4 regions of the Pseudarthrobacter sp. NPDC092439 genome follow, and region 3 is predicted to be linked to each of the others. Evidence: riboswitches for the same ligand, from Rfam matches in the RefSeq annotation. Region 3 holds a riboswitch; each other region holds the start of a gene.
The links. A riboswitch is a leader RNA that binds a small molecule or an ion and turns the genes downstream of it on or off. The one in region 3 is predicted to bind thiamine pyrophosphate.
Positions count from the first base shown of each region.

Region 1 (7,348 bases), on a different contig from region 3:
GCGTCTACCAGGAGATGATCGACGCCGGCCTGGCGGGCCTGGAGATTGACCACCGGGACAACCCGGAGGAGGGCCGGGAGTACCTGCGCCGGCTCGCGGCCCGGCATGGTCTCCTGGTCACCGGCTCCTCCGACTACCACGGGACCGGTAAGCCAAACCTGCTCGGCGAGAACCTGACTGCACCGGAGGTGCTGGCGAGGATCGAGGAATTGGGGACCGGGACCACCGTCGTCCGCCCCGGCCCCGCCCTCCCGACCGGGTAGCGCGAAGCGTCCTTCCAGGGCCCGAAAGGGCACCAGGCGCTGCCTACCTGGGCGGGAAAGCGGCTACTGTGGCGTGCGCCCCGAGGCGCTTGGCCATGATCTCGATGGCCGGCTGGTTCTGGTCCACGCACACGAACTTCCGCCCCAGTTTGCCGGCCACGGCGCCCAGTGTCCCGGAGCCTGCGAAGAAGTCCAGGCACCAGTCCCCGGGCCGGCTGGACGCAGCCACCACGCGGCGGACCAGCCCCTCCGGCTTCTGCGTGGGATAGCCGGTTTTTTCCTTGCCCGTCGGAGAGACGATGGTGTGCCACCACACGTCCGTGGGAAGTTTTCCCAACTCGCGTTTGGCGGGTGTCACCAGGCCGGGAGCCATGTACGGTTCCCTGTCCACTTCGGCGCTGTCGAAATGGTACTTGGCCGGGTTCTTTACGTAGACAAGGATGTTGTCGTGCTTGGTGGGCCAGCGGTTCCTGGCACGCGCGCCGTAATCGTAGGCCCAGATGATCTCGTTCAGGAAGCACTCCCGGCCGAAGATCGCATCCAGCATGACCTTGGCGTAGTGGACCTCGCGGTAGTCCAGGTGCAGGTACAGCGTGCCGTCGTCGGCCAGCAGGCGCCAGGCCTCCACGAGCCGCGGTTCCAGGAAGGACCAGTAGTCGCTGAACGCGTCGTCGTAGCGGTGCAGCGCGCCCTTGATGGTGTCATAGGAGCGGCCCTTGAAGCCTACGCGGTCCCCGCTGCCACCGGAGTTGGCCACCATCCGGGTCTCCTGGCGGCGCTGCACCCGGCCCGTGTTGAACGGCGGGTCCACATAAATAAGGGTGAAGGCGCCGTCCGGCAGCGTGGGGAGGTAGTCCGCGTTGTCCGCGTGTACCACCAGGCTGCCGCCGTCCGGCGCCCAAACAGCGTCAGTCATCGACGCTGTTAGCCCTCGGCGCCAGGCTGCATGCCCTTGTCGCCGGCCACCACTTCGCCGTTGCGGCGGCGGGTGCGCGTCCGGGTGCGGCGGGCACGGGACGGCTGGGCATCCTCGGAGCGGGGCGCCTGCGCGCCGTTGTCAGCTGCTTCCACGGCATCGGAGGTGCGACGGCGGCGCTCACCGGAGCGGCCCGCCCCTTCGGTGCCGCGGGACTCACCGCTGCGTGCCGGGCGGCCACGGCCACCACGGGTGCGCTCACGGTCGCGGTCACGGGGTGCGCCGGAGTCGCGGCCGCCGCGGCCGTTCTTCTTGCCGGTTTCGCCGAGGTCCTCCAGGACTTCTGCGTCCACGCCGGCCAGGGTGCGCTTATCGCGGGGCAGGCGGCCCTTGGTGCCCTCGGGAATGTCAAGGTCCGTGTACAGGTGTGGCGAGGAGGAGTAGGTTTCCACCGGTTCGGGCACGTTCAGGCCCAGGGCCTTGTTGATCAGCGCCCAGCGGGGGACGTCGTCCCAGTCCACGAAGGTGACGGCCGTGCCCTTGTTTCCGGCGCGGCCGGTGCGGCCCACACGGTGCAGGTAGATCTTCTCGTCTTCAACGCACTGGTAGTTGATCACGTGGGTAACGTCCTCAACGTCGATGCCGCGGGCGGCCACGTCCGTGGCCACCAGGACGTCCACCTTGTTGTTGCGGAAGGCACGCAGGGCCTGCTCGCGGGCGCCCTGGCCCAGGTCGCCGTGGATGGCGGCAGCGGCGAACCCGCGGTCCACCAGCTCCTCGGACACCTTCGCGGCCGTCCGCTTGGTCTTGGTGAAGATGATGGTGCGGCCGCGGCCCCTGGCCTGCAGGATCCGGGCCACTACCTCGATCTTGTCCATGCTGTGTGCACGGTAGATCAGCTGGCGGATGTCGCGCTTGGTCAGGCCCTCGTCGTCGGGGTCGGCGGCACGGATGTGCGTGGGCTGCGTCATGTACCGGCGGGCCATGGCGATCACCGGTCCGGGCATCGTGGCGGAGAACAGCAGCGTCTGGCGTACTGCCGGGGTGCCGGCGATGATGGTCTCCACATCCGGCAGGAAGCCGAGGTCCAGCATCTCGTCTGCCTCGTCCAGGACCACGATCCGCACGTTCTTCAGGCTCAGGTGCTTCTGCCGGTACAGGTCGATCAGGCGGCCCGGGGTGCCGACGACGACCTCGACGCCGTTCTTCAGCGCTTCCACCTGCGGCTCGTAGGCGCGGCCACCATAGATCGTTGCGATGCGGGCATTGCGCTTGCTGGAGGCGGTCTGCAGGTCATTGGCCACCTGGACGGCAAGTTCGCGCGTGGGGACGATGACCAGGGCCTGCGGGGCGCCCGGAACAGCCAGCTTGTCGTAGCCGGGATCGTCCTGTCCCACAACGCGCTGGAGGGCCGGGATACCGAAGCCGAGGGTCTTGCCGGTACCGGTCTTGGCCTGGCCGATGATGTCGTGGCCGGAGAGCGCCACGGGCAGGGTCATGGCCTGGATGGGGAAGGGATGCGTGATCCCGGCGTCAGCCAGGGATGCGACGATGTCGTCCCGGACGTTGAAGTCGGCGAAGGACTTCTCCTCGATCTCGTGCGGTTTCTCGTCCGAGATGATGGTCTCTTCCGGCTCGATGGTTTCGGTGCCGGACTCGTCCGTCAAGAGCTGGTGGGTGTGCAATTCACTCACGTGGAGTTTCCTTATTCATTTGGGCAATGGCGCTGCCTGCTCAACGGTTCCGCCGGGGGCGGGGCCGGAGCACGCTCAGGCGCACAAGCAAGTCCAGTGGAAGCCGATCGCGGGCTATCTAATGCCGGCACTGGGGACCGGCGGGTGTATCTCAAGATCGCGTAGGGGCGGGCTTGTTGGTTTCAAAAAGGAAATCAACGACCGGGCATCCATTTCTACAGGCACCAGTCTAGCCGTAAACGCCCGGAACCCCGGATTTAGCCGTGTTCCCTGGTGGCGGACTCCTGGCGGACGAGTTCGAAATGCACGTGGCGCGCAGCGATGTCCGAGGAAACCAGACGGACCCGGACCTTGGTGCCCGGTTTGAGCTCCCCGGCGCAGCGCGCCGTCACCGCCGGCTCCGCGATCTGGATAATGCCGGAGGTGCCGTTGCCGTTGCCGTTTTTCCCGTTCCCGTCCCTGCCGTTGGACGTCCCGCCGTTGTCTTTGGGCGGCCGGGACCCTGAAATGACAATGGCGTCAAATTCCTGCCCCACATGGTTGACCAGCAGGGCGGCTTCCACGGTGTCCAGCGCCATGCGCTCCATCCGGCTGGCCAGCTGGTCGGAGCCCGCCATTATTCCTGGCAGGAGCGGCAGCGCCTCGCGGGCCCAGACCGGCACGCCGCCGCCGCTGCACAGCGCTTCACAGATCACCAGGACAAAACGGTCCACAAGGCGGCGCAGCGGAGCGGTGGTGTGCGCGTAGGACGCACCAATGGCCGACTGGATCGCATCCGCAGGGACAGTGCCGTCGAAAGCGGTGTAGGCGGCGCCGCGGAACAGCATCCCGGCCGAATGCAGAATGGCCAGTTGGCGCGGCTCCGTGGGGTCCAGGGTGCGGAGGTATTCGCCGTAGCTGATCTTCCCGTTCCAGGGCTTGCCCAGGACTTCGGTCTGGAGCCGGAAGTGGTCCAGGGAGCGGCTGTCCGGCGCAGGCATGGTGCGCAGGATCCCCACCTTACCGTCCAGCATGAGCCGGGCCGCGGCCATGCCGGTCATGAGGGAAATCTGTGCGTTCCAGTCCTCCACGGGAAGCTGCGGTGCGGCGGCAATCCGGTAGCCGCCGTCGGGAAGCTGGACGATTTCCTGGTCCGGCATGTTCAGGCTGGCGCCCCCGCGCTCACGCTCCAGCGCCACGCGCTTGAGGCCTACCTCTTTGAGCAGCTGGAGAACCGGCGGCGCCGTGCCCGCGTCGAGCTCCTTTTGGGCGCCCTTGTAGCTGAGCTTGTCGCGGCTGCGGATGCGTGCCCGCCGCACGTTGACGGCAGTGACTTCCGCGGCGCTGTTGAGCCGGAAGTCCCAGACAAACGCCGGGCAGTCCTGGTCCGGGAGCAGGCTGCCGGCGCCTTCGCTGATGACCTGCGGGTGCAGCGGAATCCGGCCGTCCGGCGCGTAAAAGGTCTGTCCGCGGCGCCGCGTTTCGGCGTCCAGCGGGCCTCCCGGCCGGACGAAAGCGGGCACGTCGGCGATGGCATACAGCACCCTGTAGCCGCCGCCGTCGGGTTCAATGAAGAGGGCCTGGTCCAGGTCCGTGGAGGATTCCGGGTCGATGGTGATGAATCCGACGTCCGTCAGGTCATAGTCCGGCATGTCCAGCGAGGCCACGGCCGCTTCGGCATCCGCCAGGACCTCCTGAGGGAATCCGGCAGGCAATTCCAGCTCGGTACGCAGCGCGCTCAACGCCTCCTCGAGCGCGTTCCTGTGCTCGTGGACATTGGGAGCCAACCGATGATGCGACACGAAAATCAGCCTAGCCCGAAACCCCCGGAACGAGGAACAGCCGGGCTAACCCGCGGCGTCGAGGGCGGCGAGCAGCGACGCAGCGGCTTCGGCCGGGTCCGGCGCCTCCGTGATGGCGCGGACCACCACGATCCGGCGGGCACCCGCAGCGGCCACCCGGTCCACGTTGCCGTGGTCGATTCCGCCGATGGCAAACCAGGGCAGGCCGGCCGGCGCCACGGATGCGGCGTGCCTGACCAGATCCAGTCCGACGGCGGCGCGCCCCGGCTTGGTGGGCGTGGCCCACAGTGGACCCACGCAGAAGTAGTCCAGGCCCGCCGGCCCCGGCGCCGCGGCCACCGCCGCGTCAACCTGGTCCGGCGAATGCGTGGAAAGCCCGATCGCGGCGCCGTCCAGGAGGCTGCGCGCTGCCTTGAGGGGAAGGTCCTTCTGCCCGATGTGGAAAACGGGCGCCCCGGAAAGGGACGCGATGTCCGCCCGGTCGTTGACGGCCCACAGCCGGCCGTGCCGGACGGCAGCCTCGCGCAGCACCTCGAGCAGCTCCAACTCCTCCGCGGCCTCCAGGGCCTTGTCCCGGAGCTGGATGATGTCCACGCCGCCGGTGAACGCGGCATCGACAAACCGGGCAAAATCGCCGTGGCCGCGGCGGGCATCGGTGCAAAGGTACAGGCGCGCGGACGCCAGGGCGGCAGCGGGGGACACATTCATGGCTGCAAGCCTAGTTCCTCTAAACTGGCCTCGTACTGCGGGAGCCTGCGGCAGCTGTCACAAAAGCGCCGGGCTGAGAGGGCGTCAGAGCCGACCGCTTGACCTGATCCGGCTAATACCGGCGTAGGGAAGGAACCATATGGGCAACCCCACCAGCGGATCCGGCGCGGCCGACGACGGCGTAATGCGTGCCGACGTGGCAGTCGTCGGAGGCGGGGTGATAGGCCACAGCATCGCGTGGGAGGCCCGCCGCTCCGGCCGATCCGTGGTGCTGGTGGATGATGCCCCCGGAACCGGCGCCAGCTGGGCGGCGGCCGGAATGCTCGCCCCCGTCAGCGAACTTCACTACCAGGAGGAAGCCCTCCTGGAGCTGATGCTGGAATCCTCCTCCCGGTGGCCCGGTTTCGCGGCCGCCCTCAAAACCGCCGCGGGCGCGGACCCCGGATACCTCGAGACGCCGACGCTCGCCGTCGGCGCGGACGCTGCGGACAGGCAGGCGCTGCTTGACCTTCGGGCCGTGCAGAAGGCCAACGGCCTCGACGTGGAGCCACTCACGGTCCGGGAGGCACGCCGCCGCGAACCGCTCCTGAGCCCATCGATCGCCTGCGCCCTGGACACCCCCGCCGACCACCAGGTGGATCCGCGGCAGCTGGTGGCCTGCCTCCGGCTGGCGCTCTCCCGGCACGCGGACGGAGAGGGAGGGGCAGGCACCAGGGTTGCCGGCGCCGTCCACGGTTACGCGGTAATGGCCAGGGCAGCGGGACTGGCGTGGGCGGACGACGTCGTGGCCGGAGTCCTGCTGGAAGGCGGCGGAAAGGTTCTTGCGCGGGAGACCGTGGTCGCCAACGGTCTGCACGCCGGAGCGCTGGGCGGGTTGCCCGAGGGCCTGGCGCTGCCGCTGCGCCCGGTGCACGGCGACATCCTGCGGCTCGCCGTGCCAACGCAACTCCGGCCGTTGGTGACGGCGACGGTACGGGGCCTGGTTCATGGCGTGCCGGTCTACCTGGTGCCGCGGCAGGACGGAACCGTGGTCATCGGCGCCACCCAGCGCGAAGACGCCCTGGGCGGGGCGGCCCGTCCGGAGGCCGGAGCGGCGCACGGTGCCGTCTCCGCCGGCGGGGTTCACCAGCTCCTTCGGGACGCGCAGACTCTGGTCCCCGCCGTCGCCGAACTGGAACTGCTCGAGTGCACCGCCCGGGCCCGCCCCGGAACCCCGGACAATGCGCCCCTGCTGGGCCGCGTACCGCTGCCCGACGCCGCCGGAGGATACGTCCCCGGGCTCGTCGTCGCCACTGGCTTCTTCCGCCACGGCGTCCTGCTGGCGCCGGCGGCCGCGGCCGTCTGCCGCGCCCTGCTGGACGGCACCCGTGACCCCCGCTGGGCGCCGTTCGACCCTGCCCGGTTTTCCGCAGCCGCATCACGCCACGACACCAAGGAGAGAGCATGAACATCATCCTGAACGGAAGCCCGCGCGCCGTGGCGGACGGCGCCTCCGTTGCTGCGCTGGTCAGCGACATCACCGGCCGGCCGCTGGCAGCAGACGGCCAGGCCGCCGACGGGCGCAAGCTTGGCGTGGCAGTGGCGCAGAACGCGCACGTGGTTCCGCGCAGCCAGTGGTCCGCTACGGCGCTCGCCGAGGGCGACGACGTTGAGCTCGTAACCGCAGTTCAGGGAGGCTGACACCGTGACCGAAACAACCCGCCTGTCATCAGCCCTGGGAACAGCATCGGCTGACGGCCTGGTTATCGACGGCATACCGCTGCACTCACGGCTCATCATGGGGACAGGGGGAACGCCCAGCCTGGAGGGTCTCGGTGCCGCACTCCTGGCCTCCGGCACCGCACTGACAACCGTGGCCATGCGGCGCTATTCACCGGCCGAGACCGGCTCGCTGTTCCAGCTGCTCGTGGACCACGGGATCCGGGTGCTTCCCAATACGGCGGGCTGCTTCACGGCCCGGGATGCCGTCCTCACCGCCGAACTGGC
Region 1 covers NZ_JBIVQB010000001.1:904,137-911,484, reverse strand. The annotation lists gene ACIQCM_RS04220 (PHP domain-containing protein) at 1-263, shown strand, start outside; gene ACIQCM_RS04215 (DNA-methyltransferase) at 307-1,179, opposite strand; gene ACIQCM_RS04210 (DEAD/DEAH box helicase) at 1,188-2,873, opposite strand; gene ACIQCM_RS04205 (RNB domain-containing ribonuclease) at 3,131-4,654, opposite strand; gene thiE (thiamine phosphate synthase) at 4,700-5,362, opposite strand; TPP riboswitch at 5,390-5,509, shown strand; gene thiO (glycine oxidase ThiO) at 5,502-6,809, shown strand; gene thiS (sulfur carrier protein ThiS) at 6,806-7,042, shown strand; gene ACIQCM_RS04185 (thiazole synthase) at 7,047-7,348, shown strand, end outside.
Region 1: it holds a riboswitch for thiamine pyrophosphate, as region 3 does, so the genes downstream of both, thiO (glycine oxidase ThiO) here and ACIQCM_RS07885 (ECF transporter S component) in region 3, are expected to answer to the same signal.

Region 2 (7,348 bases), on a different contig from region 3:
GCGCTGAAGTCCGGGGATACCGTGCTGGTCCAGGTCACCAAGGACCCGGTGGGCCACAAGGGCGCGCGCCTCACCAGCCAGATTTCGCTGCCGGGGCGCTACCTGGTGTACGTTCCGGGCGGCTCCATGACCGGCATCTCCCGGAAGCTGCCGGACGTGGAACGCAACCGCCTCAAGCGCATCCTCAAGGACCGCCTCCCGGAGCACGCCGGGGTCATCGTGCGTACGGCCGCCGAAGGCGCCTCCGAGGAAGAGCTGACGCACGACATCAACCGCCTCCGCGCGCAGTGGGAGGGCATCGAGAGCCAGTCCAGGTCCACCAAGATTCTTGCCCCGGAACTGCTCTACGGCGAACCTGACCTGACCATCAAAGTGGTCCGTGACGTCTTCAACGAGGACTTCTCCAAGCTCATCGTTTCCGGCGAGGAAGCCTGGGACACCATCGAGGCCTACGTGACCTATGTGGCCCCGGACCTGGTGGGCCGGCTGGAAAAATGGACCCAGGACCAGGACATCTTCTCCGCCTGGCGCATCGACGAGCAGATCCACAAGGCCCTGGAACGCAAGGTCTTCCTGCCCTCGGGCGGCTCTCTGGTGATCGACCGGACCGAAGCCATGACCGTGGTGGACGTCAACACCGGCAAGTTCACGGGCAGCGGCGGAAACCTGGAAGAGACCGTCACCAAGAACAACCTTGAGGCAGCCGAGGAAGTGGTGCGCCAGCTGCGCCTCCGGGACATCGGCGGCATCATCGTCATCGACTTCATCGACATGGTGCTCGAGTCCAACCGCGACCTGGTCCTGCGCCGCCTGGTGGAGTGCCTGGGCCGTGACCGCACCAAGCACCAGGTTGCCGAGGTCACCTCGCTCGGCCTGGTCCAGATGACCCGCAAGCGCATGGGCACCGGACTCCTGGAAGTCTTCGGTGAGCAGTGCGAGGCCTGCGCAGGCCGCGGCATGATCACCCACGACGATCCCGTGGAGCACCGCCGCGCCAACACTGTGGCCGCCGAACACCACGTTCACCGCGCCGACAACCGCGGCGAGGCCAGGGGGGAGGGGTCCCGCAACGAGAACCAGCGCGGCGACGCCAACCAGCCGGGCGGTCGCCCGGAGCGCAAGCGCCGGCGCGGACGGGGCGGCCAGCAGGTTGAGGCAACACCGGCACCCGCGGTCCAGGTCCACACGGTCCACCCGGACCCTTCGGATGCCGAACGCCACGCCAAGGCAGAAGCTACCCGCCTGGCCCTGGCCAACATTGCCGCAGCCGCCCACGCAGCGCACCTGCACGATGACGAGGTGGCCGCAGGCAAGCAGGCAGCGTCGGCTCCCGCTGCCGGGCCCGTTCCCGCTGGACGCGGCGAAGAGGCGGAAAAGAGCGACGCCGGTGCTTCCGCCCGGCCCGCAGCCGTCCTCACCTTTGGCGGCGAGAAGGTCGCGCTGCCGTTCGTGGAGCACACGGAAGAGCAACAGCCCCAGCCCTCACTGTCCCTGGACCGGCTGGCCGAGGCGTTCGCCCACCTGGGTGAGCCTGCCCGGCAGCCTGACGCCGTGCCCGCCGTTGCGGACGCTGACTCCGCCGCGCCGGCCCCTTCGGCTGCTCCAGCTGCTGCGGCTCCGGCAGTTGCGGCCGCCGAAAAGGACTACTCCGACCACACGCTTGAGCAGTCCCGCCAGCGCAGGCCGCGGCGCAACCGCAGCGCCAGCCGTGCCCAGGGCGCAGCCAACGCAACCACGGTGGAGCAGCACGAAAACGTGCCCGCCCCGGCTGCCGGGCACTCCCACGCGGCCAAGGCTCCGGAGCCTGCACCGGCCGCCGCGCCGGGAACCGCCCGGCCCGCCGGGAAGCGGGCCGAGGAGCCCATCATCCTGGGTGTCGGTGTGCCGGCGTCGGAGCTGTAGTTCCGCGCAAACGCCCTCCGGAAGTCCCCGTCTCATGGACGCTGCCCCTTGAACTACAGGGGGAGTTGTTCATAAGGCGGGGATTTCTGCGTCCGGGACGGCAAGAGGACTAGGCTGGGAAACCGACACGGGGTGCCGCGCAGAGGGCCGGCTGAGATCCAGACCCGTTGAACCTGTCCGGTTAGCACCGGCGAAGGGATGTCTCTTGTCGTCGACCACTGTCCAGCTGCAACCGCCGGAAACCACTGCCACAGTGCGCAGCGTTCCGCGGGTCCTGTCCATTGCGGGTTCCGATCCCTCCGGCGGCGCGGGCATCCAGGCGGACCTGAAGAGCATCGCCGCCCTCGGTGGCTACGGAATGGCTGCCATCACCGCGCTCACTGCGCAAAACACCCGTGGCGTGCGTGCGGTGCATGTTCCGCCCGCAGCCTTCCTTGCACAGCAGCTGGACGCCATCAGCGAAGACATCACCGTGGACGCGGTCAAGATCGGCATGCTGGGGGAGGCCGCGGTGATTGAGGTGGTCCGGACCTGGCTCGAAAAGGCGCGCCCGGCCGTCGTCGTCCTCGATCCGGTGATGGTTGCCACCAGCGGTGACCGGCTCCTTCAGGAGTCCGCCGAGGCCGCGCTGGGGGACCTGTTGCCGCTGGCCGACCTCATCACCCCCAACCTGGCCGAACTTGCCCTCCTGGCAGGCGGCGGGCTGCAGTCGACCTGGGTCGGCGCGCTGGACCAGGGCCGCTGCCTTGCCCGGACCACGGGAGCCACCATCCTGGTTAAGGGCGGCCACCTCGCCGGCCGGGACTGCCCGGATGCCCTGGTGGATACGTCCGGCCGACTGTCGGCGGAGGTGGTGGAACTGCCGGGGGAGCGGATCGCTACGCGGAACAGCCACGGTACGGGCTGCTCGCTGTCGTCGGCCATGGCCACGATGCAGGCCCGGCTGGGTGACTGGGAAGCGTCGCTGCGGGAGGTCAAGCCGTGGCTCGCGGGCGCCCTCGCCGCTTCGGATCGGCTCTCCGTGGGAACCGGCAACGGGCCCGTGCACCATTTCCACCACCAGCCGGTTTTCCGGGCGGAGGGCTCCTTCGCCCAACAGCTTTGGGCTGACGCCGAGGATCACCTCGGGCAAATCCACGCCCTGCCGTTCATTCGGTCGCTGGCCGCCGGCACCCTGCCCGAAAGCGAATTCGCGTATTACCTCGCCCAGGATGCCATCTACCTGGCCGGGTACTCCCGCGTGCTGGCGAGGGCCAGTGCGCTGGCCCCCACGGAGGCGGAACAGCTCTTCTGGGCCAGGTCCGCGCAGCAGTGCCTTGAAGTTGAATCCGGGCTGCACCGGTCCTGGCTGAACACGAGGCCTGCCCAGGGCGGACTTGGCCCCGTGACCAAGGCGTACGTGGACCACCTGACTGCGGCGTCGGCGTCGGGCAGTTATGCGGTACTGGCCGCTGCGGTCCTGCCCTGTTTCTGGCTGTATGCGGAGGTGGGGCGGACTCTGCACGCAGCTTTCGTGGCAGCGGGTGAGCCAGCAGGCCATCCGTACGCCGAATGGCTGCGCACCTACGCGGACGAGGCCTTCGCGGCGGCAACGCGCCGGGCGGTGGGGATTGTGGATGATGCCGGCCGGAACGCGTCTGAGACCGACAGGGCTGCCATGGCGACGGCGTTCCGGCAGTCCTGCCGCCTGGAAGTGGATTTTTTCGACGCGCCGCGCCTTCATTGCTGACCCCGGCGGGGCCCCGCCGCGGCTAATATAGTGACGCACGGTCCCGGCGCCGGAGCAACCTGTGGCCACTATCACAGACGACCCGCCGGAACCAGCCTCATTTGCGGCCGAAGCCAAAACTAGCGTATTCTAGATCTTCGGTGCTTACGCCAACACTTGGGTTATGACCCTGGGGGGCCGCCGCGTGTCCAGGACATGCAGCGGAATCTTCCGGGATAGCTCACGGGTTCCCCCGGGAAATCCACGGCGTTGAGGCACAGCGGAAACCCAGCCATTCAGCGCCGGGTGCCGCACGCAAATTTAGTAATAAACGTCGAGAGAAGTGAGTTCCCAAGTGGTGTACGCGATTGTCCGCGCAGGCGGCCGCCAAGAGAAGGTTTCCGTTGGAGACTTCGTTACCCTGAACCGCGTCGCCGGTGGAGCCGGCAGCACCATTGAGCTGCCCGCACTGCTCCTGGTAGACGGTGACAAGGTCACCTCCGCCGCTGCTGACCTGGCCAAGGTGACTGTTACGGCTGAGATCCTCCAGGACCTCCGTGGTCCTAAGATTGTCATCCAGAAGTTCAAGAACAAGACCGGTTACAAGAAGCGCCAGGGTCACCGCCAGGAACTGACCAAGGTCAAGATCACCGGCATCAAGTAACCACCGGTTACTGTTCAGCTTTTTCAGCAGATTCCCCAGAATTTAGAGGCAGGCATTTCAGATGGCACATAAAAAGGGCGCGAGCTCCACTCGCAACGGTCGTGACTCCAACGCTCAGTACCTCGGCGTGAAGCGCTTCGGCGGCCAGGTTGTTTCCGCAGGCGAGATCATCGTCCGCCAGCGCGGCACCCACTTCCACCCGGGCGCCGGCGTTGGCCGTGGCGGCGACGACACCCTGTTCGCACTGACCCCGGGCGCCGTTGAATTCGGCACCCGCCGCGGTCGTCGCGTCGTCAGCATCGTTGCTGCTGCAGCTGCAGAGTAACAAACAGTTCTGAAGCGGTGGAGCGGGCCATACGGTCCGCTCCACTGTTCTTTTAACCGCATTACAATCGTCTTGGCGTCCAGCGGCGCCGGGAAACAGCATCTGAGGAGATCCACGTGGCCAGCTTTGTAGACCGGGTAGTACTGCACGTATCCGGCGGTACCGGCGGCCATGGGTGCGTCTCCGTCCACCGTGAGAAGTTCAAGCCCCTCGGCGGGCCCGACGGCGGCAACGGCGGCAACGGCGGGGACGTCATCCTCCGCGTGGACCACCAGACCACCACCCTGCTTGACTACCACCACGCACCGCACCGGCACGCCACCAACGGCGGCCCCGGAATGGGCGACTGGCGCGGCGGCAAGAATGGCGAGACCCTGGTCCTGCCCGTTCCGGACGGCACGGTCGTCAAGTCCAAGGACGGCACCGTCCTTGCGGACCTCGTCGGCGAAGGCGCCGAGTTCGTCGCGGCCGCCGGCGGGATCGGCGGCCTGGGCAACGCCGCCCTGTCCTCGCAGAAGCGCCGGGCTCCCGGATTTGCGCTGCTCGGCATCGAAGGCGAATCGCGCGACATCGTCCTGGAGCTGAAGTCCATTGCGGACATCGCGTTGGTCGGCTTCCCTTCCGCGGGCAAGTCCAGCCTCATCGCGGCCATGTCTGCCGCACGGCCCAAGATTGCCGATTATCCCTTCACCACCCTCATTCCCAACCTCGGCGTGGTGCAGGCAGGCGACGTCCGCTTCACCATTGCCGACGTGCCCGGGCTGATCGAGGGCGCCAGCGAGGGCAAGGGCCTCGGCCACCACTTCCTGCGCCACGTGGAGCGCTGCGCCGCGCTGGTCCATGTCCTGGACTGCGGCACCCTCGAATCGGACCGCGATCCGCTCTCCGACCTCGCAATCATCGAGGCTGAACTCGAGAAGTACGCCGTGGACATGAGCTACGCCGGGCAGAACGGCGAAGTCGTCCCGTTGAACCACCGCCCGCGCCTGGTGGCCCTGAACAAAGTGGACCTTCCGGACGGCAAGGACATGGCCGAGTTCGTCCGCCCCGAGCTTGAGTCCCGCGGCTACCGCGTCTTTGAGGTTTCCGCCACCAGCCATGAAGGCCTGCGCCAGTTGGGCTTTGCCATGGCTGAAATCGTCAAGGCCGCCCGCGATGCCGTGGCCGCAGCCCCGCCCAAGGTGCAGCCTGTTGTCCTGCGTCCCCGCGCCGTCAATGAGACCGGCTTCCGGATCCGCCGCGAAGAGAAGGGCCTGGAGCCGCTGTTCCGCGTCCTCGGCGAAAAGCCCGTGCGCTGGGTCAAGCAGACGGACTTCACCAACGAGGAAGCCATCGGCTACCTGGCTGACCGCCTGGCCAAGCTGGGCGTGGAAACCGAGCTGTTCAAGCAGGGGGCCAAGCCCGGCGACACCGTGGTTATCGGCGAGGACGACGGCGTTGTCTTCGATTGGGAGCCCACCATGATGGCAGGCGCCGAACTCCTGGCGTCCCCGCGCGGCACCGACGTCCGGTTCGCGGACATCGGCGACCGTCCCACCCGCAGCCAGAAGCGCGAAGAGCAGCAGGAACGCAAGGATGCCAAGGCTGCGGCCCGGGCCGAGCTTGAGGCTGAGCGCAAGGCCGGCATCTGGACCGAGTCCGTGAGCAGCCGCCGCGTGGCCAAGCCCCTCAAGGAGAGTGGACTGGACGCAGGCGATGAGTTCTAGGCCCGCCGACGCGCGCGCATCCGCGCCTGCCCCGGCAGCGGTACCCGCGTCAGACCGGAGCGTACTGGCCAATGCCCGCAGGATCGTGGTCAAGGTCGGTTCGTCGTCCCTGACGAGTATCAAGGGAGGCATCTCCGAGGAGTCACTGACCAGCCTCGCAGACGCCCTCGCGGCCAAGCGCAACACCGGTGCCGAGATCATCCTGGTGTCCTCCGGTGCCATCGCCGCGGGACTCGCTCCGCTGGGACTGGCCAAACGCCCCCGTGACCTGGCTACCCAGCAGGCTGCTGCCAGCGTGGGCCAGGGCCTGCTCATGGCCCGGTACACCCAGGCCTTCGGTGCCCACGGCGTGACCGTCAGCCAGGTCCTCCTCACCGCGGAGGACCTCATGCGCCGAAGCCAGCACGCCAATGCCTTCCGGGCGCTCAACCGGCTCCTGAACCTCGGTGTGGTGCCGGTGGTCAACGAGAACGACACCGTGGCCACGCATGAGATCCGTTTCGGAGACAACGACCGCCTCGCCGCCCTGGTGGCGCACCTGGTCCGGGCCGACGCGCTGGTGCTGCTCTCCGACGTCGACTCCCTCTATGACGGTCCGCCTTCCCAAGGTGCCAAGCGGATTCCACTGGTGGAAGGCCCGCAGGACCTGGAGGGCGTCTCCATCGGCAAGGCGGGCAAGGCCGGCGTCGGCACCGGCGGCATGATGACCAAGGTCGAGGCAGCCACCATGGCCGCCGGCTCCGGCATCCACGCCCTTGTCACCTCTACGCCCAACGCCGCGGCCGCGCTTAGCGGCGAGGACGTGGGGACCTGGTTTACGGTAAACGGTGCCCGCAAGCCCGTCCGTCTCCTCTGGCTGGCGCACGTCGCGTCCGTGCAGGGCCGCCTGGTCGTTGACGAAGGAGCGGTCCGGGCCGTCCGGCATCACCGGACTTCCCTGCTCCCGGCCGGGATTTCCGCGGTGCACGGCGAGTTTGAAGCAGGCGACGCCGTCGAGATAGCGGGCGCGGACGGCACCGTCGTGGCGCGCGGCCTGGTCAACT
Region 2 covers NZ_JBIVQB010000001.1:516,024-523,371, reverse strand. The annotation lists gene ACIQCM_RS02440 (Rne/Rng family ribonuclease) at 1-1,902, shown strand, start outside; TPP riboswitch at 2,021-2,118, shown strand; gene ACIQCM_RS02435 (bifunctional hydroxymethylpyrimidine kinase/phosphomethylpyrimidine kinase) at 2,108-3,631, shown strand; gene rplU (50S ribosomal protein L21) at 3,966-4,274, shown strand; gene rpmA (50S ribosomal protein L27) at 4,336-4,599, shown strand; gene obgE (GTPase ObgE) at 4,716-6,305, shown strand; gene proB (glutamate 5-kinase) at 6,295-7,348, shown strand, end outside.
Region 2: it holds a riboswitch for thiamine pyrophosphate, as region 3 does, so the genes downstream of both, ACIQCM_RS02435 (bifunctional hydroxymethylpyrimidine kinase/phosphomethylpyrimidine kinase) here and ACIQCM_RS07885 (ECF transporter S component) in region 3, are expected to answer to the same signal.

Region 3 (7,348 bases):
GTGGTGACGTCCACCAGGCGGGTGCGGCCGTTCCGGGCCATGTACTCACCCGAGACTTCCAGCTGCTGGCCCATCTGCTCCAGCGTGGCCAGTTCAATCTCCATGAACTCAATCGGCACGCGCCGCACGGTCACCTCGGAGTTGGTGACGATGCCGGCGGTGATCAGGCTCATCGCCTCGATCGGGTCCTCGGAGGGGAAGTATTCGACGTCGGCCTCAATCCGCGGGCGGCCGGTGATCCGGAGCGTGGTGGTGCCGATACCCTCGATGTCCACGCCCAGCATCTGCAGGTAGAAGCACAGGTCCTGAACCATGTAGTTGGGGCTCGCGTTGCGGATCACGGTGGTGCCCTCGCGGTGCGCCGCAGCCATGATGGCATTTTCGGTGACGGTGTCGCCGCGCTCGGTCAGCACGAAGGACCGTTCGCGGGTGTCGGCGGGCGGGGCCTGGACAGTGTAAAAACCGCCGCCCGCTTCCACGGACAGGCCGAATTGGCGCAGCGCCTGCATGTGGGGTTCCACGGTGCGGGTGCCCAGGTCGCAGCCGCCCGCGTACGGCAGCCGGTATTCGGCAGTCTCGTCCAGCAGCGGCCCCAGCAGCATGATGACGCTGCGCGTGCGGCGGGCGGCGTCGATATCCATGCCGGCCAGGTCCAGGACGGCCGGTCGGCGCAGGCGGAGGTCGGTGTCGTTGAGCCAGGTGCATTCGACGCCGATGCTCGCGAGCACTTCGACGATCCGGTTGACTTCCTCGATGCGCGCCAGTCGGCGGAGGACGGTGGTTCCGCGATTCATGAGGCTGGCACACAGCAGCGCGACGCCTGCGTTCTTGCTGCTGTTGACGTCCACTGCGCCGGAGAGCGTGCGCCCGCCCTCCACGCGGAGGTGGGTCATCCGGGGCTTGCCCACGTTCACGATGCTGCGGTCAAAGATGGCCTCGAGCCGCTGGATCATCTTCAGGCTCAGGTTCTGCTTGCCCTGCTCCATCCGGGCCACGGCGCTTTGGCTGGTTCCAAGTTCGGCCGCAAGTTGCCCCTGCGTCCAGCCTTTTTCTCCGCGGGCGTCCCGGAGCATGGCGGCAACGTGTTCTGTGGTTTCCTGCGTCATACCTCAAATATATCATTCATGAGTTACGAGGGCGCCAGAAGGGGCGGACAGAGGCCCGGATAGGGATTCAGTACCCGCCGCGTGCGATACCCGCGCAACAGCAAGACCCGGGTCTCAGTTCTCCAGCCAGACCATATTCCAGGTGCCGGCCGAGATGGCCGCAGCCGCCGACAGTCCCGCAACCAGTGCCCCGCCGGCTAAAACCCAGACATCCAGCCTGCTGTACGTGGATTCGCGGGCCCAGGTCCGCGGCCCGCCGCCGAACCCGCGTGCCTCCATGGTCACGGCCAGCCGCGACGCACGCCGGATCGCCTGGATCAGCAGCCCGAAGCTCTGCCCCAGCGTGGCCTTCGCCCGCTGCAGCACGTTCCCGCGCGAACCCACGCCGCGCGCCCGTCGTGCCATTCCAATGGTCTGCCATTCCTCCGCCATCAGCCCCACGAGGCGCATCGCGGCGAGCGTGCCCAGCACGAACCGGTGCGGCAACCGGGCCTTCTGCGCCAAGGCGTCCGCAAGGTCGGTGGGGTCGGTGCAGCTCATCAGCAGCACGGCCGGCAGCGCGATGGCCAACCCGCGCAGCATGAATCCGGCACCGAGCTCTAGGGAGCCTTCGCTCATGGTCCAGAGTCCGACGTCGATCAGCGTCCTTCCACTGTCAGGAGCCAGGATGGAGGTGCTCCAGCCCCCTGCCGCGGCCGCGAGGATCAACGGCCAGCCGCGCTGCCACAGCAGCACAAACGTCAGCCCGGCCAGCGGAAACAGGAGAAGTTCGAAGACCAGCGCCACGGTGGCCGAGACCCAGTCGATGGACAGCGCCAGCACCAGGGTGATGAGGAAGACGGACGCGAACTTGCTCAGTGGGTTGGCGTGGGTGAGAAGCGCCTGGTTTCCGCGCAGGTTCAGTTCCTGCCGCCCTGCCCCGGTCATGGTGCCACCCGGTCCGGCGCTGCCATGCGCAGTTCCGCACCGCCAAGCGCGGCGGTGAATTCGGCGTCGTGCGTTACTGCAACCACGGCGGCACCCTGGTCCAGAAGCTCGGACAGGAAGGACGCCAACTCGGCCCAGGTGTTGGCGTCCTGCCCGAAGGTGGGTTCATCCAGGACCAGCACCTGCGGGCTGGCGGCCAGCACGGTGGCCACGGAGAGCCGCCGTTTCTCCCCGCCGGACAGCGTGTACGGGTTTGCGTCCACCAGGCCGGTGAGCCGCAGCCGCTCAAGCAGCTCGTCAACGCGTTCCCCGCCGTGGCCCAGGTGCCGGGGACCGAAGAGCAGCTCGTCCCGGACATTCCCGGTGACGAACTGGTGCTCGGGCTCCTGGAAGACGGTGCCGATCCGCTCGATCAGCTGCTCCGCCTTCCATTGGTACGGATCGATTCCCGCCCCGCGGCTCAGGTCTACGGTGGCCGAAACCTTCCCTTGCACCGGCGCCAGGAGCCCGGCGAGGGTCAGCGCAAAGGTGGATTTGCCCGCCCCGTTGGGCCCCGTGACGGCCAGCGCCTGGCCAGCGCGCACCTGCGCCGAGATGTCACGCTGCACCGGTACCGGCGGGATCTTCCTGAGACCCTTCCGGCCCGTCCGTTCCCGCGAAACTCCCAGCCCCTCGGCGGCGAGCAGGAGCCCGCCGGAACCCGGAGGAGGCATGGCCGCCCGTTGGCGCGTCTCCGGAACGTATCCCGGCACCCACACACCGGCCGCCATGAGCATGGTCCTGGCCTCGCGCAGCACCCGGTCCGGAGGTCCGTCCAGCAATACGGCGGGCCCGGCGCCGGATCCCGGCTGCAGGACCACGATCCGGTCCACCAGGTCCTTCCACACGGACACGCGGTGTTCCACCACCACCAGCGTGGCGCCGGTCTTGTCCATGCAGCGGCCCACGGCGTCCCGGACTTCCAGCACGCCGGCCGGGTCCAGGTTGGCGGTTGGTTCGTCCAGCAGGATCAGCCCCGGGCGCATCGCCAGGATGCCCGCCAGCGCCAGCCGCTGTTTTTGCCCACCGGACAGCGCGGACGTGGGGTGGTGCAGCGGCAGGTGGGAAAGTCCGACGTCGGCAAGCGCCTCATGCACGCGCGCCCAAATTGCGTCGCGGGGAACCGCGAGGTTCTCGGCACCGAAGGCGGCGTCGTCACCCAGCCGTGACAGAACCACCTGCGTTTCGGGGTCCTGCTGCATCAGCCCCGCGCGGCCGGGCCGGCCCCGGGGGGAAGCCCCGTCAACCAGAAGCGAACCGGACTCGTCAGCGTCGCCTGCCTCGCCGTCGTCGTCCGCGTCCCCCAGCACCCCGGCGAGGGCGTGGAGCAGCGTCGACTTGCCGGCACCCGACGGGCCCAGCAGGAGCACCCGCTCCCCCGGCGCGATGTCCAGGTCAAGGCCCCGGACGGCTGGCTTGGCGCGTCCGGGGTGCCGCCAGCCCCAGCCGCGGGCGGCAACCGCGGCGGGGCGGACGGCGGATGCGCTGCCGGAAGGTCTTGGCATCAGGAGAAGACGGGCTCCGTGGCCGCCTTGCGGGAGGCGAACGGGCTCAGCACGCCGGTCCGGGCGAGGCCGCGGGTGGCGATCCAGGACAGGGCGCCGGCGATGATCGCACCGGAGATGCTGGTGAACAGGATGTAGGCGAACTTGTCACCGGCGGAGTAGGCGATGTTCCAGCCCCACGGGGAGAACGAGTCGTTCAGGCCGCAGAACAGGCCTGCCGCGGCGCCCGCGAGCAGGGCCACGGGCAGGTTGAACTTCCTGTAGACGAAAACCGCGAAGATGATCTCCGCGCCGAGGCCCTGGACGAATCCGGAGAACAGCACCGACGTGCCGTACTGCGAACCCATCAGCAGTTCGCCGGTGGCTGCAACCGTCTCGCAGAAGAGTGCCGCGCCGGGCTTGCGGATGATGAGCATCCCCAGGACAGCCGGAATCATCCAGCCGCCGGCGATCAGGCCGGTCAGGGGCGGGTAGACGGCGTTCATCGGACCGGACACCGCCAGGGCGCCCTGGGACCACGCCCAGAAAATCACCCCGCCGGCGATGGCGATCAGCGCCGCCACCACGATGTCCACGACGCGCCAGGACTTGCCGGGGGTCTTCTTGATTGCTTCAGTTGCCATGGTGAATCCTCCTGGGTAGCAGGAGGGGAAAGTGGTCACGGCAACCGCGTTGAACGGTGTTGCCGGCCACTTCGAGAACTCGACTCCCTTGCGCCGGTACTAACCGGATCAGGTTCGAGGGTCTGCGGATCTCCGCACTCTCAGCGCCCACACGGGTTCCCGGCTGAGCCGGCAATGCCCGACGGCGGCGCTCCCCTGTCGTTTGAATGTTGCGTTGAGTGGTATGCCCCTGAGGGCGTGGTCCAGTTTACACCGCAGCGGCCAATGGCGGCGGGGAAAATTACGGCGCCGGGCCGTTAGGCTGGGGTCAGTCCGTTTTCTGCCCGCAAGGAGTACAAGGAATGAACCTTTTCATTAAGCTGCTCGGCACCGGCATCTCGCTGGTGGCAGGCTTCGTCGGCACCAAGATGGTCAACACCGTCTGGGAGAAGACCACAGGCCGGAAGCCTCCCACCGGCAAGGACGAGGATGTGCCCACCAGCCTGCACTCGGCCCTGACGTTTGCCCTGATCTCAGCATCGGTGAGCACCGTCATCCAGGTCCTGGCGAACCGCGGCACCCAGCGCGCCATCACCCGCTTCGCCAAGAGCCAGGACATCGTTTAGCCCCGCTTCAATCTGCCGCCGGCAACCCGCCTCACTCATTCCTCGGGAGGCGGGTTGCCGGCGGCTTTTTGGACCACGGCTTCGAGCTCGTCCGAGGTCAGCAGCTCCCGGTGCAGGTGCTTGGTGCGATAGCCGGCCCGGCCCACCATGTGCGCGGAGACCGGCACCGTCAGTAACTGGAAGATCCAAGCCACCAGCAGCACGGGCCACACCCACCAGGTGCGCAGCTGCAGTCCGATCGCCGCCAGCAGCAGGAACAGTCCCAGCACCTGCGGCTTCGTGGCGGCGTGCATCCGGCTCAGCAGGTCCGGAAAGCGCAGCAGGCCTATGGCGGCGCCCAGCGACAGGGCAGCGCCGACCACCATGAACACCGCAGACACGGTGTCCACCCAGGCATCAACGCCGGGGACAGTCTCGCCCACCGCCCGGTAGCCCGTGAGCAGTTCAGGATTCATGCGGCTGTTCCCTTCTGTCCGCAACGAACCGGGCCACCGTCACTGAACCGACGAAGCCGATGATCGAGATGGCTACCACCAGCATCAGGTTGTTCAGGTGGCGGTTTACGGCCATGTCGATGCACAGCGCCGCCCCCAGGATGGCCAGCAGCACGTCGGTGGCCAGCACCCTGTCCAGGAGCGACGGTCCCCGGGCGATCCGGAGAATGGCGCCGCCGGCGGCGAGCGCCAGGATCACGGCCGTCACGGCCAGCACGGACTGCATCATGCCGCGGCCTCCCTGCGGACAGCCTCAAGCTCGGCCGGTGTTCCCATAATCCTGATCAGCCCCGCCTCGATGGAAAGGACCTCGTTCCGCAGCCGGGCCACGTCCTGCTCAGTGCTGATGTTCAGCCCGTGCAGGTAAAGAGTGGACGTGGAGCGGTCCACCTCCACCACCAGTGAGCCCGGGATCAGCGAAATCACGTGTCCGGTGGCCGTCACCATGAGGTCCTGATGGCTTCGCAAAGTGACAGCGACGACGGCGTTCCTCACCTTGCGGCCCCGGGCCACCGCCAGGAAGAGCACCTGGGCGCTTGCGCCGGCCACCTTTCCGAGGAACGCAAAAGCGAACGGTATTGCGTACAGGATGTTGAAGCGGCCGCTCAGTTCCACAGGCGGCAGATAGAACAGCCGGGCCACCGCCACGGCAAGCAGCGCGCCGAACAGTACGTTTCCCGGACTGAAGTCCTGCCACAGGGCACCCCAGACGATCACCAGCCATACCAGCAGCGGCAGTTCCTGGCGCAGCGAAATCCGGCGGCGGCTCATTGTCCTCCTCCAGCGGTGGTGATCTGCGGGACGGAGGTGTCCGCGCCCAGCACGGCCTGAACATAGTCCGTCCTGTCCAGCATGTCCTGGGCCGCCTGCCCGGACAGCGTGAACAGCGGACCCGCAAACACGGTCAGGGCAACCCCGAGCGCCACCAGGCCCAAGGTGGACCCCACCATGGTCCGCGGAAGCACCGTGGTGTGCGGCTGGCCGGTGGTGTTCGTGCGGCCGGCACCGGATGCCGTTCCCCCTGCCCCGGAAACCGACAGCAACACGGGATCCGGATGTTCGGCATCGGACGGCTTGCGCCAGAAGGCCCTGTTCCACACCCGCGCCACCGCCAGGAGGGTGAGCAGGCTGGTCAGCACGCCGCCCGCCACCAGCACGTAAGCAAGTGGCGTGCCCAGGGCGACCCCTGCCTGGATCAGCCCGGCCTTGCCCAGGAATCCGGAGAATGGCGGAATGCCGGCCAGGTTCATTGCGGGGATGAAGAACAGCACCGCCAGCAGCGGCGAGAGCTTGGCCAGTCCGCCCAGCCGGTCCACGGACGAACTGCCGCCGCGGCGTTCGATCAGTCCGGTCACCAGGAAGAGGCTGGTCTGGATGGTGATGTGGTGGGCCACGTAGAAGACGGCCGCACCGAGCCCGGCAGCGGAGGACATCGCCAGCCCGAACACCGTGTAGCCGATGTGGCTGACCAGCGTGAAGGACAGCAGACGCTTGATGTCGCTCTGCGCCAGGGCGCCCAGGATGCCCACCAGCATGGTCAGCAGCGCTGCCACCATAAGGGGGGTGTTCAGCGAGTCGCCGGGAAACAGCAGCGTTTCGGTCCGGACCATCGCGTAGACGCCAACTTTGGTCAAGAGCCCTGCGAACACCGCGGTGACCGGCGCCGGCGCGGTGGGGTAGGAGTCGGGCAGCCAGAACGAGAGCGGGAAGACGGCCGCCTTGATCCCGAACGCCACCAGCAGCATCACGTGCAGCAGCGTCCTGGTGCCCTGGTCCAGTTCCCCCAGCTTCAGGGCCAGGTCCGCCATGTTCACCGTACCCGTGGCGCCGTAGACCATGGCGATCGCGATCAGGAACAGTATCGAGGACACCACCGATACCACCACATACGTGACCCCGGCGCGGATCCTCGGTCCGGTCCCGCCAAGCGTCATGAGCACGTAGCTCGCGGTCAGCAGGATTTCGAACCCGACGTAGAGGTTGAACAGGTCGCCGGAGAGGAACGCGTTGGAGACGCCCGCGACCAGGATCAGGTAAGTGGGGTGGAAG
Region 3 covers NZ_JBIVQB010000002.1:652,561-659,908, forward strand. The annotation lists gene ACIQCM_RS07870 (UDP-N-acetylglucosamine 1-carboxyvinyltransferase) at 1-1,106, opposite strand, end outside; gene ACIQCM_RS07875 (energy-coupling factor transporter transmembrane component T family protein) at 1,221-2,033, opposite strand; gene ACIQCM_RS07880 (ABC transporter ATP-binding protein) at 2,030-3,577, opposite strand; gene ACIQCM_RS07885 (ECF transporter S component) at 3,577-4,200, opposite strand; TPP riboswitch at 4,268-4,407, opposite strand; gene ACIQCM_RS07890 (DUF4235 domain-containing protein) at 4,542-4,805, shown strand; gene mnhG (monovalent cation/H(+) antiporter subunit G) at 4,841-5,260, opposite strand; gene ACIQCM_RS07900 (monovalent cation/H+ antiporter complex subunit F) at 5,250-5,528, opposite strand; gene ACIQCM_RS07905 (Na+/H+ antiporter subunit E) at 5,525-6,070, opposite strand; gene ACIQCM_RS07910 (Na+/H+ antiporter subunit D) at 6,067-7,348, opposite strand, start outside.

Region 4 (7,348 bases), on a different contig from region 3:
GTTGAAGGTGACCGGACCATCCGGTCATTCATCCGCGAGGCCGGCAGGAGCCTCGCTGCGTAAGGCTGTCCGTCCTGCAGCCTGTGGCGGGGCGGAGCCCCCGTAACTGCCGGGCCCCGCCACTGTGTCCGGGTCAGCCGCCGGCCGGGACCTTCGGCTCCGGCAGGTAGACCTTGCCGCCTGCGGCCAGGAATTCCTGGCTCTTCTCCCGCATTCCGGAGGCCGCCTCCGCCAGTGCTGCCTGCGCCTCCGCGGACCCGTACTCCTCCCGGATGTCCTGGCTGATCCGCATCGAGCAGAACTTCGGCCCGCACATGGAGCAGAAGTGCGCGGTCTTGGCCGGTTCCGCCGGCAGGGTCTCATCGTGGAACGCCTCGGCCGTTACTGGGTCCAGGGACAGCGCAAACTGGTCCCGCCAGCGGAATTCGAAGCGCGCCTTGGACAGCGCGTCATCGCGTTCGTGCGCACCGGGGTGGCCCTTGGCGAGGTCCGCTGCGTGCGCTGCGATCTTATAGGTGATCACACCGGTCTTGACGTCGTCCTTGTTGGGCAGGCCAAGATGCTCCTTGGGCGTCACATAGCAGAGCATCGCGGTGCCGTAGCGGGCGATCTCGGTGGCTCCGATGGCCGAAGTGATGTGGTCGTAGCCGGGGGCAACGTCGGTCACCAGCGGTCCCAGGGTGTAGAACGGGGCGCCCTTGCACAGCTCCTGCTGCCGCTCCACGTTCTCCCGGACCAGGTGGAACGGGACATGGCCGGGGCCTTCCACCATGACCTGCACGTCGTACTCCCAGGCACGCCGGGTGAGCTCGGCCAGGGTGTCCAGCTCGGCGAACTGGGCGGCGTCATTGGCGTCCGCCGTGGCGCCCGGCCGCAGCCCGTCGCCGAGCGAGAACGCGACGTCGTACTTGGCGAAGATTTCGCAGAGTTCGTCGAAGTGCGTGTACAGGAAATTTTCCTGGTGGTGCGCCAGGCACCAGCCCGCCATGATGGAGCCGCCGCGGGACACGATGCCGGTGACCCGGTTGGCAGTGAGCGGAACATAGCGCAGGAGCACGCCGGCGTGCACCGTCATGTAGTCCACGCCCTGCTCGCACTGCTCAATGACGGTGTCGCGGAAGATCTCCCAGGTCAGCTTGTTGGCTTCGCCGTTGACCTTCTCCAGCGCCTGATAGATGGGCACGGTGCCAATCGGCACGGGGGAGTTGCGGATGATCCACTCGCGCGTGGTGTGGATATCATCGCCGGTGGAGAGGTCCATCACTGTATCCGCACCCCATTGGGTGGCCCACTGGAGTTTGTCCACTTCCTCCGCGATGGAGCTGGTGACCGCGGAGTTGCCGATGTTGGCGTTGATCTTCACCAGGAATGCCTTGCCGATGATCATCGGTTCCGATTCCGGGTGGTTGATGTTGTTGGGGATAATGGCCCGGCCCGCGGCAACCTCGCTGCGGACCAGTTCCACGTCGCAGTTTTCCCGCAGCGCCACGAAGCGCATCTCGGGCGTGATGATGCCCTGCCTGGCGTAGTGCATCTGGGTGACTGTCTTGCCTTCGACGGCGCGGCGGGGCACTGGCCGTGCGCCCTTCCATTCCGCAGAGGCTGCGCCGCGGCGGACAGCCGACCGGCCGTCGTCGAGCAGGTTCCGCTCCCGGCCGCTGTACGCTTCAGTGTCCCCGCGCGCCTCAATCCACTCGGTGCGGAAGGGCCGCAGGCCTCGGACCGGGTCGCTGCCCGGCCCGGCCGTCCGGTAGGCGCGGAACGGAGCGTTTGGCTCGCCGCCGGGGGAGTCCGACAGGGTAATCTCGGTGACTGGTACCCGAAGGCCCGACCCCCTGTCTTCCACGAAGGCGAGCGAGTGGGACTTCAGGGACTGGGTGGCAGGATCCCGGCCAGACGCATCGAGGGCAGGGTTCAGCTGTGTTTCTGGTGTATTCAAGGAATACTCACTTCCTTCGCCGGCATTACCCGGACAGGTTCGACGGTCGCAGGCTGCGTCAGCCCGATCTCAGCCCCTGCAGGGGCACCCGTGTGGTCAGGAACGAAGCTACCACAGGCCCCACGGGGAGCGGCGTCACATTCGCGGTGCTAGCCTGACCGGGCAGGATGAGAGGAGTTCCATGCCGGCGGTTATCCATTTCAGCGGACCGGTGCTCACGGGCCCGGACCGGGAAGTGCGCGGGCTGTGGTCCGTGGACGGCCGCCTGACCTTCCAGCGGCCCTCCGCGCGGCCTGACCACGTCCTGCCCGGCTGGGTGCTGCCGGGTTTCGTCGACGCGCACTGCCATATCGGCCTTGGGCCCGGCGGTCCCGTGGATGCGGACACCGCCGCAGCCCAGGCCCGGGCGGACCTCGCCGCCGGCACGCTGCTGGTCCGGGACGCGGGTTCCCCGGCTGACACGCGCTGGATGCAGGGCGGCAAGGAGTTTCCGGTACTGATCCGCGCCGGGCGTCACGTGGCCCGCACCCGGCGCTACCTCCGCGGGTTTGCCCGGGAAGTTGAACCGGAAGGCCTTGTCGAAGCGGTCCGGAAGCAGGCGCGCGACGGCGACGGGTGGGTGAAGCTCGTTGGCGACTGGATTGACCGCGGCGCCGGCGACCTGGCTCCGTCCTTTCCTGCCGCCGTCGTCCGCGATGCCATCCAGGCGGCACATGACGAAGGCGCCCGTGTCACCGCCCATTGCTTCGCCGAGGACACGCTGGACCAGATGCTGGACGGCGGCATCGACTGCATTGAACACGCCACGGGGCTCCTTCCGCGGCACCTGTCCCGCTTCGCCGAGCAGCGCGTGCCGATCGTGCCCACCCTGATCAATATCGCCACTTTTCCGGACATTGCCGCGCAGGCGCAGCCGAAATTCCCGCGCTACGCGGCCCATATGCTGGCGCTCTGGGAGCGCCGGGCGGAGCGCGTGGCGGAAGCGTTCGACGCCGGCGTGCGGGTTTTCGCGGGCACCGACGCCGGAAGCGTCATCCGGCACGGGCGGATTGCGGACGAGATCCTGGCGCTTCACGCCGCGGGCCTGCCGGCAGCGGCAGCGCTGGATGCCGCATGCTGGTCCGCGCGGCAGTGGCTGGGAGCGCAGGCCATCTCCGAAGGCGCGCGGGCGGATGTGGTTGTGTGCAGTGCGGATCCGCGGAGCCGGCCTGAAACCATCCGCCACCTGCAGCAGGTGGTACTGGGCGGCCGGATCGTCCACGACAGCGGAATAAATTGAAGCTTCAACTCATTTAATGGACAGGGCCGCCACCCGGGAGGCCGTAGGAGTTCGGAGTGTTCCAATGACCGCAGAAACCGTAAACCAGGACCTTCTTCCCGCCGGGCTCGGCATGGGCACGGTGATGCTCAAAGTGGGCGACATGAAGCTCATGACGGACTACTACCAGAAGGCGCTGGGCCTGGAAGTCGTGGCCGAACAGGATGGCGGCGTCTACCTGGGCCGCCTGGGCAGGCCACTGGTCCAACTGGCCCCGGCGTCCGGGCTCCACCTTCCCGGCAGGGGCGAGGCGGGCCTGTTCCACACCGCTCTGCTTTTCGAAACCAGGGAGGCGCTCGCCGCCACGATCGCCACGGCTGCCCGGTTCAACCCCCGGCTCTTCACCGGCAGCGCCGACCACCTTGTCAGCGAGGCCTTCTACTTCAACGATCCCGAAGGCAACGGCATTGAGCTCTACTGGGACCGCCCCCGCAGCAACTGGTCCTGGAACGGGACCGACGTGGTGATGGACAGCCTGGCGCTGCCGCCCCAGCACTACCTCGAGCGGTACCTCACCGAGGAATCCCTTGACGGGCAGCGCGCGACCGGTGCAGGAGTGGGCCACGTCCACCTTCAGGTGGGTGACGTGCAGACGGCGCGGGACTTCTACGTGGGCACCCTCGGCTTTGAAAAGACGGCGGGCTGGCACGGCCAGGCGCTCTTCGTCTCCGCCGGACGCTACCACCATCACATGGCCATGAACGTCTGGAACAGCCGCGGCGCCGGGCCGCGCAAGGACACCCTGGGGCTCGGTGAAGTGCTGATCGAGGTGCCGTCGGGGGACGACGTCGGCGCCCTGGCGGACCGGCTCAGGGTCGCCGGGGTGCCGGCGCACCACACCGGAGCGGAACTGCGGTTCGAGGATCCCTGGCGCAACCGGCTTCGGGTGGCCGTGCGCCGATCCGGCCCGGCCTTGTACTAGGCTGAAAACGGCCCGGCCAACAGCCGGAGCGGCGGGGGCGCCACGCGCCTCCGGCCGCGCCGTACCGACGACGGAACGAGGGTAATTCCCATGGGCTTCACCGAGATCTTTGTCGCCACGCACGACGCCGCCCTGAAGCGTGCCGGCCAGCTGGACGCAGGCGGAGCCGCTCCCGGCGGCCAGGCAGTGCGGATTCCGGACATCAGCGACTTCGAGGTCGAGCAGCTGGGCGACCTTGCCGGCAGGGCTGTGCACGCAGGCGGCGCCGACTACGAACTCACCATGGTTGACGTGGCCAGCGATTCGCTCCTGGCCGTGCCGCCGGCCATGGTCCGGGCCCTGGCGGACCTCCTCACCTATGAGACGGAAGGCGAGGGAAACGTGCTGGATGATGTTGCCGCGGAGTGGGCCGGGCAGGACGATATGCCGTTCGGGGCCGGGCAGTCACGGACCTACGTCGAACAGGTGGCCCGGCTGGCCGGCACTGTGGACGACGCTGACCGTACCTCGCTCTATGTGTGGTCGGCCTAAGCGCCGCATTCGCCCGGCAGGCCGCGCGGATGCAAAGTCGAAATCCATGCGCTGATCTGGCACAATGGACAGGTACTCGATCTGCGTGGCCCCTCTCTCCGCGTTTTGATCCTGTCCTTCGAGCCCGCAAGTACGGCCCGCCCCACGGGTGCAGAACGCCGGGTTCAACCCCTTTTCTGAAACAGGAGTGACCACAAAAGTGGCCGTAAAGATTCGCCTTAAGCGCTTTGGTAAAATGCGCGCCCCGTACTACCGCATCGTCGTTGCAGACTCACGCACCAAGCGTGACGGCCGCGCCATCGAGGAAATCGGCAAGTACCACCCCACCGAAGAGCCCTCGTACATCGAGGTCGACTCCGAGCGTGCACAGTACTGGCTGTCCGTCGGCGCCCAGCCGTCCGAGCAGGTTGCCGCAATCCTGAAGATCACCGGTGACTGGCAGAAGTTCAAGGGCCTCCCGGGCCAGGAAGGCACCCTGAAGACGAAGGCTCCGAAGGAAGCCTTCGTTGCCCCGGAAAAGGGTTCCGTGATCATCCCGGAAGCAATCACCAAGAAGGCCTCCAAGGCTGACGCAGCCGAAGCGCCGGCCGACGCCGAAGCAGAGACCACCGAGGCTGAGTAGATTGCTGGCAGAAGCGCTGGAGCACCTTGTCCGGGGAATCGTTGATTCCCCGGATGACGTCAAGGTCAATTCGAAGAACAACCGCCGCGGGGACACCCTCGAGGTGCGCGTTCACCAGGATGACCTGGGACGGGTGATCGGCCGCCAGGGCCGGACGGCACGCGCCCTGCGCACCGTCGTGGCAGCACTGGCCGGCGGCGAACCGGTGCGGGTCGACGTCGTCGACACCGACCGCCGCCGCTGAGCGCTCGGCAACATCAGTTTTGCTCCGGCCCCTCCACCGCAAGGTGGAGGGGCCGGAGTGCTTTTACCCCACCAACCAATACCCACAGAGCGAACAGAGGAACAGATGAAGCTTCAGGTGGCGCGAATCGGCAAACCCCACGGCATCCGTGGTGAAGTCACGGTCCAGGTCCTGACCGACGCACCCGAGGACCGTTTCGTTCCCGGCACCGGTTTCCTCGTGGAGCCTGCGTCCTCCGGCCCGCTCACGGTAGCCAGCGCCCGGTGGAACAAGGACATCCTCCTGCTCGCTTTTGAGGAAGTGGCGGACCGCAACAAGGCCGAGACGCTGCGCGGAGCAAAGCTGTTCATCGAGACGGCCGAACTGGACGAGGACGGCGATGAAGGCTGGTACGAGCACGAGCTCGTCGGCCTGGAAGCCCGCGTGGGAGAAGCCGTGGTGGGCAGGATTGCCGCGTTGAACACCATGCCGGTCCAGGACCTGCTGGTGGTGGCCACCCCGGAGGGCGACGAGATCCTCGTTCCGTTCGTGGAGGAGATCGTTCCCGAGGTCAACATCGACGAAGGGTACATCCTCATCACGCCCCCGCCGGGGCTGTTCGAACTCAACGCTGGGGAAGCTGCCACGGACGGCCCGGAAGGCAGCGCCTAGATGCGGATCGACGTCGTCAGCATCTTCCCCGACTACCTGGCGCCGCTGGACCTGTCGCTGATCGGCAAAGCCCGCCAGGACGGCCTGCTTGACCTGCACGTCCACGACCTTCGCAGCTTCACCACCGACCGGCACCGGACCGTGGACGATACCCCGTACGGCGGCGGCGCGGGCATGGTCATGAAACCGGAGCCATGGGCGCAGGCGCTGTCGGCTGTGGTCGAAGCCCGGCCCGAAGGTGCCCGGAAGCCGGTCCTGATTGTCCCTTCGCCCGCCGGCGAGCGTTTCACCCAGGCCCTTGCCTACGAACTCGCCGAAGAGGAGCACCTCACTTTCGCCTGCGGCCGTTACGAGGGCATTGACGAACGGGTCTTCGAATGGGCGCAGGAGCACTTCGAGGTGCGCCCCGTGAGCCTGGGGGACTACGTCCTAAACGGTGGTGAGGTGGCGGTGCTTGCCATGGTGGAGGCCGTAGGCCGGCTCCTGCCCGGCGTGGTGGGCAATCCCGAATCGCTGGTGGAGGAATCCCACTCCGACGGATTGCTTGAGTACCCCGTCTACACGAAGCCGTCCCAGTGGCGCGGGCGCGAGGTTCCCGCCGTGCTGCTCAGCGGCAACCACGGCAAAATTGCCCAGTGGCGGCGGCACGAGCAATATCGGCGCACTGCGGAGCGCCGGCCCGACCTCCTGGAAGGGTTCGACGCCGGCAACCTCCCGCGTGCCGACCGTTCCGAACTGTATGTGCTGGGGTACGACATCGTGGCCGGCCGGCTGGTGCGCCGCCCGATTGGCTGATGCCCTTCGGGTGTGGCAAAATTAGTCCTTGTGTCTGCTGGGCCCGCACCTGCCACAGGGGGAGCGCCGCCAACAGCCTGACAACCTGCCGCTTCAATCGGTGAAGACGGCAGGACCAATTACCTTTCGGCTGGAATTTCCGCTGCACCGCCAGGTGTGCGGGCTTGCCCGCCGTGACCTAAAGTGAATGACCTGTGGCGTTCACCAGGAGTGCAAATACCATGCATATTCTCGACTCCGTCGACGCAGCCTCGCTGCGGAGCGATGTTCCCGTTTTCCGCGCCGGTGACACCATCAAGGTTCACGTGAACATCATCGAAGGCAAG
Region 4 covers NZ_JBIVQB010000001.1:590,694-598,041, reverse strand. The annotation lists gene ACIQCM_RS02835 (alpha/beta fold hydrolase) at 1-63, shown strand, start outside; gene thiC (phosphomethylpyrimidine synthase ThiC) at 134-1,939, opposite strand; TPP riboswitch at 1,934-2,041, opposite strand; gene ACIQCM_RS02825 (amidohydrolase family protein) at 2,121-3,218, shown strand; gene ACIQCM_RS02820 (VOC family protein) at 3,283-4,179, shown strand; gene ACIQCM_RS02815 (hypothetical protein) at 4,270-4,710, shown strand; gene rpsP (30S ribosomal protein S16) at 4,910-5,332, shown strand; gene ACIQCM_RS02805 (RNA-binding protein) at 5,334-5,576, shown strand; gene rimM (ribosome maturation factor RimM) at 5,682-6,227, shown strand; gene trmD (tRNA (guanosine(37)-N1)-methyltransferase TrmD) at 6,228-7,022, shown strand; gene rplS (50S ribosomal protein L19) at 7,244-7,348, shown strand, end outside.
Region 4: it holds a riboswitch for thiamine pyrophosphate, as region 3 does, so the genes downstream of both, thiC (phosphomethylpyrimidine synthase ThiC) here and ACIQCM_RS07885 (ECF transporter S component) in region 3, are expected to answer to the same signal.